Regions from separate parts of the Knoellia pratensis genome, predicted to be linked through region 2. Evidence: riboswitches for the same ligand, from Rfam matches in the RefSeq annotation. Region 2 holds a riboswitch; the other holds the start of a gene.
The links. A riboswitch is a leader RNA that binds a small molecule or an ion and turns the genes downstream of it on or off. The one in region 2 is predicted to bind thiamine pyrophosphate.
Positions count from the first base shown of each region.

Region 1: another riboswitch for thiamine pyrophosphate. It lies ahead of thiC (phosphomethylpyrimidine synthase ThiC); the one in region 2 lies ahead of ACFQRE_RS04170 (ECF transporter S component).

Region 1 is NZ_JBHTDJ010000001.1:67,101-71,306, reverse strand. It holds gene ACFQRE_RS00330 (ABC transporter permease) at 1-420, shown strand, start outside; gene ACFQRE_RS00325 (ABC transporter substrate-binding protein) at 544-1,458, shown strand; gene thiD (bifunctional hydroxymethylpyrimidine kinase/phosphomethylpyrimidine kinase) at 1,576-2,490, opposite strand; TPP riboswitch at 2,520-2,627, shown strand; gene thiC (phosphomethylpyrimidine synthase ThiC) at 2,625-4,206, shown strand, end outside.
Region 2 is NZ_JBHTDJ010000001.1:886,951-891,156, forward strand. It holds gene hutI (imidazolonepropionase) at 1-275, shown strand, start outside; gene ACFQRE_RS04160 (helix-turn-helix domain-containing protein) at 209-805, opposite strand; gene ACFQRE_RS04165 (DUF4235 domain-containing protein) at 1,010-1,288, opposite strand; TPP riboswitch at 1,378-1,481, shown strand; gene ACFQRE_RS04170 (ECF transporter S component) at 1,567-2,268, shown strand; gene ACFQRE_RS04175 (ATP-binding cassette domain-containing protein) at 2,270-4,206, shown strand, end outside.

The DNA.
Region 1 (4,206 bases), 820 kb from region 2:
GCTGCCCGCGGCATGGGTATGCGGGGTTTCGAGGTGGTGCGGCAGGTCGAGATCCCCAACGCCTTGCCGCTCATTCTCTCTGGCCTGCGCTCAGCATTCCTGCAGGTGATCGCCACGGCGACCGTCGCGGCATACGTCGGTCTGGGTGGTTTGGGCCGGTATCTCGTCGACGGGATCAAGACCGGTGACTACGTCTCGACGGCTGGCGGAGCGCTCGTCGTGTCCCTCCTCGCGCTGATCGTTGACGGGATCCTCGCGATCGTGCAGCGTCTCGTCGTCTCGCCCGGGCTCACGGGCGGGCGCAAGGGACGGGCCCTGCGGGGGCGCGCCAGCCCGGATGTCGTCGCGGCCGAGACCGACTCGTTGCCCCAGGCCGGAATGTCGGTGGGCCGTGGTGGAGTTGATCCTGATGCGGCCTGACCTCCGGCGATGTCGCATGCTCGACCTGCCACGACTTGTCCCTGCTTTCACTGCTCAGCTCGTCATTGCCCAGCCCGAACGCACGACCGATCGCACGAGCGATCGCAACCGAAGGACGTCCTCATGAAGCGCATGACTTCCGTACTCGCTCTCACCACCGCTGCGATCCTCGGCCTGTCTGCCTGCGGCGGCGGAGGCGACCCGCTGTCCTCGGACTCGCCTTCCGCAAGCGGTTCAGCAGGTGGCGGCGCCGTCGTCATCGGCTCCGCCGACTTCCCCGAGTCCGAGCTGCTCGCCGAGATCTATGCCGGTGCGCTCAAGGCCAAGGGCATCGACGCCACGACGAAGCCCCGCATCGGCTCGCGCGAGATCTACCTCAAGGCCCTCGAGGACGGCTCCATCCAGGCCATCCCCGAATACACCGGCGCGCTCGGCTTCTTCTACGACAAGAACTTCAAGGAAACCGATCCCGAGAAGGTCTACACCGCGATCCAGTCGCTCATCCCGGCCAAGTTCGCCCTCCTGGAGAAGTCTGCGGCCGAGGACAACGACTCCATCGTCGTCACCAAGGAGACGGCCGACTCCAAGTCGCTCAAGACCATCGACGACCTCAAGGCCGTCGCTGGCGAGCTGTCGCTCGGGGCCCCGCCGGAGTTCAAGGCGCGTCCGCAGGGTGTGCCCGGACTGACGAAGACCTACGGAGTGACGTTCAAGTCCTTCCGTGCGCTCACGGGTCAGGGCCTCGTCCAGGCGCTCAAGAACGGTCAGGTCGACGCGGCCAACATCTTCACCACCGACCCGTCGATCGCCGAGAACGGCTTCGTCTCCCTCGAGGACACCAAGAAGCTCTTCGGCTCGCAGAACATCGTGCCGCTCGTCGCGAAGGACCGCTCCGAGGAGCTGGCGCCGACGCTCAACGCGGTGTCGAAGGCCCTCACGACCGAGGTCATCTCCGGCCTGCTCAAGCAGACGGTGACCGACAAGAAGGACGCCAAGGACGTGGCGGCCGAGTTCCTCAAGTCCAACAACCTGGGCTGATCGCCCCGATACCCGGATCGCCCGAATACGAAATAGTGCCGTGTGCGCTCAGTTGCTCCTTCGTCGCAAACGCACGCACGGCACTATTTCGCATTCCGGCTGAGGTTTGCCGCTGGCTCAGTCGTGGTCGCTCAGCCTGAGTGAGACATGTGTCTGGGGCCAGGCGTGGTTCAGGGGGCCGGGGCCTTGGCCGATGCTGAGTTCGTCGGCGTGCTCGAGGGCGCCCGTGACGTAGTCCTTGGCGGCGCGGACCGCTGAGAGCCAGTCGTCGTGATGTGGGCGGAGGGCGGCGATGGCGGAGCTGAGGGTGCAGCCGGTGCCGTGGGTGTTCGTGGTCGCAACGCGCGGCGCCGACAGGTCAACGGCGTCGGCACCCGGGCCCTCGCTCCACACATCGACCGACTCGCCACCGTCGAGGTGGCCGCCCTTGAGCAGGACCCGACGAGCCCCGAGGCCGTGCAGTGCTCTTGCCTGAGTGCGCAGATCGGCAACATCGACGGCCCCATCGGTGCCGAGCAGGACAGCCGCTTCTGGAGCGTTGGGTGTGATGACGTCGACGTGTGGGATGAGTTCGAGCAGGGCACTGACCGCGTCGTCGGCGAGCAGGCGTGAGCCCGCGCTCGAGACCATGACGGGGTCGAGGACGGTCGGCACTCCCACGAGTGCTGGGTGCTCGCGGATCACGCGGGTCACGGCGTCGACGACCTCGGCGTTGGCGAGCATCCCGATCTTCACGGCGTCGATCCTGACGTCGGCCAGGAGGGTCTCGAGCTGCTCCGCGACAAAGGCCGCGGGCACGGCATGGACCCCCGTCACTCCGGTGGTCGACTGCGCCGTCAGCGCCGTGATGACGCACGTGCCGTAGGCGCCCAATGCGGCGAAGGTCTTGAGGTCGGCCTGGATGCCGGCACCACCAGAGGGGTCGCTTCCGGCGATCGAGAGGACCACGGTCTGGGGTGAATTGCCCTGTCTCGCAACGGCATACGCATCACTGGCCGCTTCTGCGGGAACGGGTCGGGCGGAGGGCGACATGGCGCAAACCTAATGGGGACGCTACGGTGGGCGCACCCCACGGGGGCCCGAGCACGGGCTGAGATCGGACTGATGCTGTCCGGACCGTCTGAACCTGTCCGGATCATGCCGGCGAAGGAAGAGGAGGCGCCTCCGTGCGTACCCATCACCCGTCCGAAGTCCACCCGCAGCATCGCGTGACCACCGTCGGCGATGGCGACATCGTCGTCCCCGTGACGGCGATCAGCCTGGCCGCCAGCCCGGACGGCAGCCCGAACGAGGACGTTCTCGTCTATCGCACGGCCGGCCCGGGTGGCGACCCCGAGGTGGGGCTGCCCTCGGCTCGCGCCGAGTGGATCGCGGCGCGCGGTGACGTCGAGACGTATGACGGGAGGCCGCGCGACCTCGCTGACGACGGGCGTGCCGCGATGCGTCGTGGTGAGGCGAGCAGCCTCTGGCGGGGCGAGGTGAGGGCGCCACTGCGATCTTCAGACGGGGCGAACGTCACCCAGATGCACTACGCACGGCGGGGCGAGATCACCGCGGAGATGCGGTTCGTCGCGCTGCGTGAGGGCTGCAGCGTCGAGCTGGTCCGCGACGAGGTGGCGTCCGGCCGCGCCATCATCCCGGCCAACATCAACCACCCCGAGTCCGAGCCGATGATCATCGGGCGGGCGTTCCTCACGAAGATCAACGCCAACATCGGCAACTCGGCCGTGACCTCCTCGATCGCGCAGGAGGTCGACAAGCTCACCTGGGCCACGCGCTGGGGTGCCGACACCGTCATGGATCTGTCCACCGGCGACGACATCCACACGACCCGTGAGTGGATCATCCGCAACAGCCCCGTGCCCATCGGCACCGTGCCGATCTACCAGGCGCTCGAGAAGGTCGACGGTGAGGCATCTGCTCTCACGTGGGATGTGTTCCGGGACACCGTGATCGAGCAGTGTGAGCAGGGCGTGGACTACATGACGATCCACGCGGGGGTGCGGCTGGCGTTCGTGCCACTGACTGCCGACCGGGTCACCGGGATCGTGTCGCGCGGTGGGTCGATCATGGCCGGTTGGTGCCTGGCGCACCACGAGGAGTCGTTCCTCTACACGCACTTCGACGAGCTGTGCGAGATCTTCGCGCGCTACGACGTGGCCTTCAGCCTGGGCGACGGGCTGCGTCCCGGGTCGATCGCCGACGCCAACGACGAGGCCCAGCTGGCCGAGCTGCGCACTCTTGGCGAGCTGACCCAGCGGGCGTGGGCGCACGACGTGCAGGTCATGGTCGAGGGGCCCGGTCACGTCCCGCTGCACCTCGTCAAGGAGAACGTCGACCTCGAGCAGGACTGGTGCCACGGCGCGCCGTTCTACACGCTCGGGCCGCTCGTCACCGACATCGCGCCGGGCTACGACCACATCACCTCGGCGATCGGCGCGGCGACGATCGCGCAGCATGGAACGGCCATGCTCTGCTATGTCACACCCAAAGAGCACCTCGGTCTGCCCAACCGTGATGACGTCAAGACCGGCGTGATCACCTACAAGATCGCCGCCCATGCCGCAGACCTCGCCAAGGGTCACCCGGGAGCGCGCGTGCGTGATGACGCGCTGAGCAAGGCCCGGTTCGAGTTCCGTTGGCACGACCAGTTCGCCTTGTCCCTGGACCCGGAGACGGCGATGGCGTTCCACGACGAGACGCTGCCTGCCGAGCCCGCCAAGACGGCGCACTTCTGCTCGATGTGCG
Region 2 (4,206 bases):
ACTGCAACCCGGGCACGTGCTACTCGAGCTCGATGCCGTTCGTCATCGCGCTGGCCGTGCGCGAGATGGGGATGACGCCGGGCGAGGCCGTGTGGGCGGCCACCGCCGGGTCGGCCAAGGCGCTGCGCCGCAACGACATCGGTCGGGTCGCCGTGGGCGGACCCGCCGACCTCGCCGTGCTCGACGCGCCGAGCCACCTGCACCTCGCCTATCGCGCCGGTGTCCCCATCGCCCGCGCCGTGTCCGAGACGAGGGGTGTGCCTTCGTCGTCGTAGCCGTAGGCCGCCACGTCCGCGTGCGACAGGACGCGGACGGGGGCCCCGAGGAGTAGTCCAATGTGCCCCGAGGCCGCCATCAGCGGCAGCCTGTCCGCCCCGGGCGGCACGGTGACCCCGATGAGGACTCGACAGTCGATGGCCTCTGTCCCGTCTGCGACGCCACCATAGAGGCGCGGATCGGCGCCGCCCGCCGAGGTGAGCAGGGTGAGAACCTCCTCCAACCGTGCGGTGAGCCTGCGCCCGATCGGTCCTGGGAAGCGCGCATGGGATGCCTTCCCCACGGCACCGCCCGCATCGGCCGGGTCGCTCGCGTGCCGGACAATCCACTCGAGATCGCAGCCGCAGGCCGCGACGAGCCGCTCCAGGGCAGCGACTGTCGGCTGCTGCTGACGTGCCTCGTATCGGGCGACGACGGTCTGGCTCACGCCCGCGCGCTCGGCCAGCTCCGCCTGAGTGAGTCCCTGCTGCCTGCGGGCGCGGCGGAGAATCTCTCGCGCCGTCGTGGAGACCGTGGTGTCACGCTTCATGGCACCACGATGGCGGGGTCCGCGTGGACTGGCGTCGAGTTGTCCACAGGCAAGCCCGATGCCGACGTCGGCCGAGGGTGTGTACGTCGTGAGGGTCGATAACCCATAGGTGTTGGGCTACACACCTATGGGTTATCGACCCACACGAACACCCCTACAGGCCCCTGGGGCGCCAACCCACGGCCAACGCGACCCAGGAACAACTCAGAGGTCGCGGTCAGTGATCTCCGCCGGCTTGTGACCGGCGGACTTCGCGTAGAACTGCGCTGCCTTGCGGGTCGCCAGCGTGCGAGCGACACCGGCCGCGAGACCGGTGAGGGCGGCATACGCCAACGCGGCCGCGAAGGGCGAGTCGGGGTCCTTGGGGTCGATGGCCTTGTCCTGACCGGCCTTCTGCCAGATCTGGTCGGCCACCTTGGTCGCGGCGAGACCAGCCAGGATCGCCGAGCCGGTTCCGATGATCTTCCACACGGTGCTGCCCACGGTCACTCCTTGACGGTTGCGGTGCCCGCGCAAAAGACGGGCTCCTCTCTCGTTCCACCCTGCCACAGCCGGGGAGTAGGGTGACCATCGTCAAACGACAGGGGAGCGCACCACGCGCTGAGAGTGCGGGCAACCGCAGACCCTCACACCTGATCCGGTTCGCACCGGCGTAGGGAGTCGAGTCTCAGGTGACTGAGCGGCACACGGCGTGTGTGCCGACTGGTCACCTCCCCGAGGTATCCAACGGCCCTGCGCCGGAGACCACGGGAGAAAATTTCATGGCAACACACACCACGGAGCCGGCCACCGCCGACTCCAGCAACACCAACAACACGACAGGCACGAACCCGGGCGGCGGACTCCTGCGCGCCCGAAGCATCCTCGCGACCCGCCCCCTCATGGGGTGGCGGACCGTCGACATCCTCACGATCACCTTCCTCGGCGCGGCCCTCGGTATCGCGTTCTGGGGTTGGGGCGTGTTCTACAACGGGCCGCTGAGCGCCATCACGTTCGGGTTCGCCCCGCTCGGTGGGCTCTTCGCCGGGCCGTGGTTCCTCGCCGGAGTCGTCGGCGGTCTCGTCGTGCGTCGCCCCGGTGCGGCTCTCCTCTGCGAGGTCGTGGCGGCGCTCGTCTCGATGATCCCCGGCACGGAATGGGGCGCGACGACGCTCGTGTCGGGCATCGTCCAGGGCCTGGGCACGGAGCTCGTCTTCGCGCTCCTCGGCTACCGGCTCTTCGGCATCGCGGCGGCCATGCTCGCGGGTGCCATGGCGGGTCCGTTCGCCGCGTTCTACGAGTCGTTCACGTGGATCCAGGACTGGTCCTTCGCGTGGAAGCTCGCCTACGCCGGTGTCCTTGCCGTCTCGGGCGCGGTCGTCGCCGGTGGTGGTGGGTGGTTGCTCACCCGGGCCCTGGCAGCGGCTGGCGCGCTCAACGCGTTCCCTCCCGGCCAGGAGCACCGCGAGAACCGCGCTGTCTGACGTGATCGCGCACGACGCCGGCGCCGGTGGAGGGGCCGGCACCGTCGACGGCGCTGACCGTGTGGTGGGCGGCCACGTCACCCTCGAGGGGGTGACGTGGCGGCCGTACGGTCGGCGCGAACCCGTCCTGCGCGAGATCTCGCTGTCCATCACCCCGGGCCAACGCGTGCTGCTCGTGGGTCCGAGTGGCTCGGGCAAGTCGACGTTGCTGCGGGCGATCGCCGGTCTCCTCGAGACCGCTGACGCCGGTGAGCTGTCGGGCTCGGTGGCCATCGACGGTCATAGCCCGGGGTCGCGCGCCGGTGAGGTCGGGCTCGTCCTCCAGGAGCCGGGTGCCGGGGTGGTCGCCTCCTCGATCGGGCGCGACGTCGCGTTCGGTCTCGAGAACGTGGGTATGCCGCGTGCCGGCATGCCGCCCGCCATCCGTGCCGCTGTGGCTGCGGTGGGACTGGGCCTGCCCCTCGACACCCCGACGGGCGCCCTGTCCGGGGGCGAGACGCAGCGGTTGGCTCTCGCGGGTGCGCTGGCCCTCGCGCCAAGCGTGCTCCTGCTCGACGAACCCACGGCCATGCTCGATCCGGGCCACGCCGCCCAGGTGAGGGCAAGTGTGGAAGGTGCGCTCGCGGCATACCCGATCACGACGGTCGTCGTCGAGCACGTCCTCGGACCGTGGGTCGACCTCGTCGACCGGATGCTCGTCCTCGACGCCGACGGGGTCCTCGTCGCCGACGGGTTGGTGCACGAGGTGCTCGCCCGCGAGCGGCAGCGGCTGCTCGACCTGGGTATCTGGGTGCCCGACGCGCCACCGCCCACCCCCCTGGCGTCCGGCGCCCTGGTGGCCAGGGCGTCGAGCCGTCGGACGGAGCAGGTCACGGCGACCCCGCTGACGATCGAACGCACGACTCGACTGCTGGACGGATCCTCGCGCACGCAGACCGCGGCCCGGCTGGATGTGGCGCTGACCCCAGTAGCCAGCACGGCCACCGCCCTGGTCGGGCCGAGTGGCTCGGGCAAGTCGACGGTGCTGCTGGGCTTCGCCGGGGCGTTGAAGCCGAGGCTGGGCTCGATCGATGCCGCAGGGTCGCCGGTCGCCGACCTCTCGACCCGCGATCTCGCCGCCCACGTCGGTTGGGTGCCGCAGTGGTCCAGCTCGACGATCATCGGGCGCACCGTCCTCGACGAGGTGCTCGTCGCGAGCCACGCGTTGGGCGAGGAGTCGGCCGAACGCGTCGTCGAGGCCCACGCTCTGCTGATGGCTCTCGGCCTCAGCCACCTCGAGGGTGCCGACCCGCGCGAGCTCTCCGGCGGGGAGCAGCGCCGCCTCGCCATCGCCTCGGCGATTCTTCACCAACCGCCGCTGTTGCTGGCGGATGAGCCCACGGTGGGCCAGGACCGGCACACGTGGGCCGCCGTCGTCGGCCTCCTCGACTCCTATCGCGCAGCCGGGGGAGCGGTCCTCGTCTCCACGCACGACGAGGCGCTCATCAAGCGCTCAGACCATGTCGTCGAGCTCGCGACGCCGCCCAAGGAGCCGCCGCCCCCGGAGCCGCGTCGCGTGCTCGCCGGACGGGCAGGTCCTCTCGCCCTGATGCTCGGCGCACTCGTGGCGATCCCGGCCGGCATCATCCCCGGGCACTGGCGCACCTCGCTCCTGGTGCTCGCCGTCCAGGTGGTGCTGGCCTGCATGGCTCTGTCCGCCCCCGGTGCGGGTGCCCGTCCGACGGGTCGGCTGCGTCGCGTGGTGTTGCGGCTGCTGCCCGGAGTGCTCGGTGGGCTCTCTGTCGGCTGGTCGACGTGGCTGCTCGGTGGGCACGACACGACGACGGCGTTCACCGCGGCTCTGCGCGTGCTCATCATCGTGCTGCCGTCAGCGGTGCTCCTGCCGTTCGTCGACCCGGACCGGCTCGGCGACCACCTCGCCCAACGCCTGCGCATGCC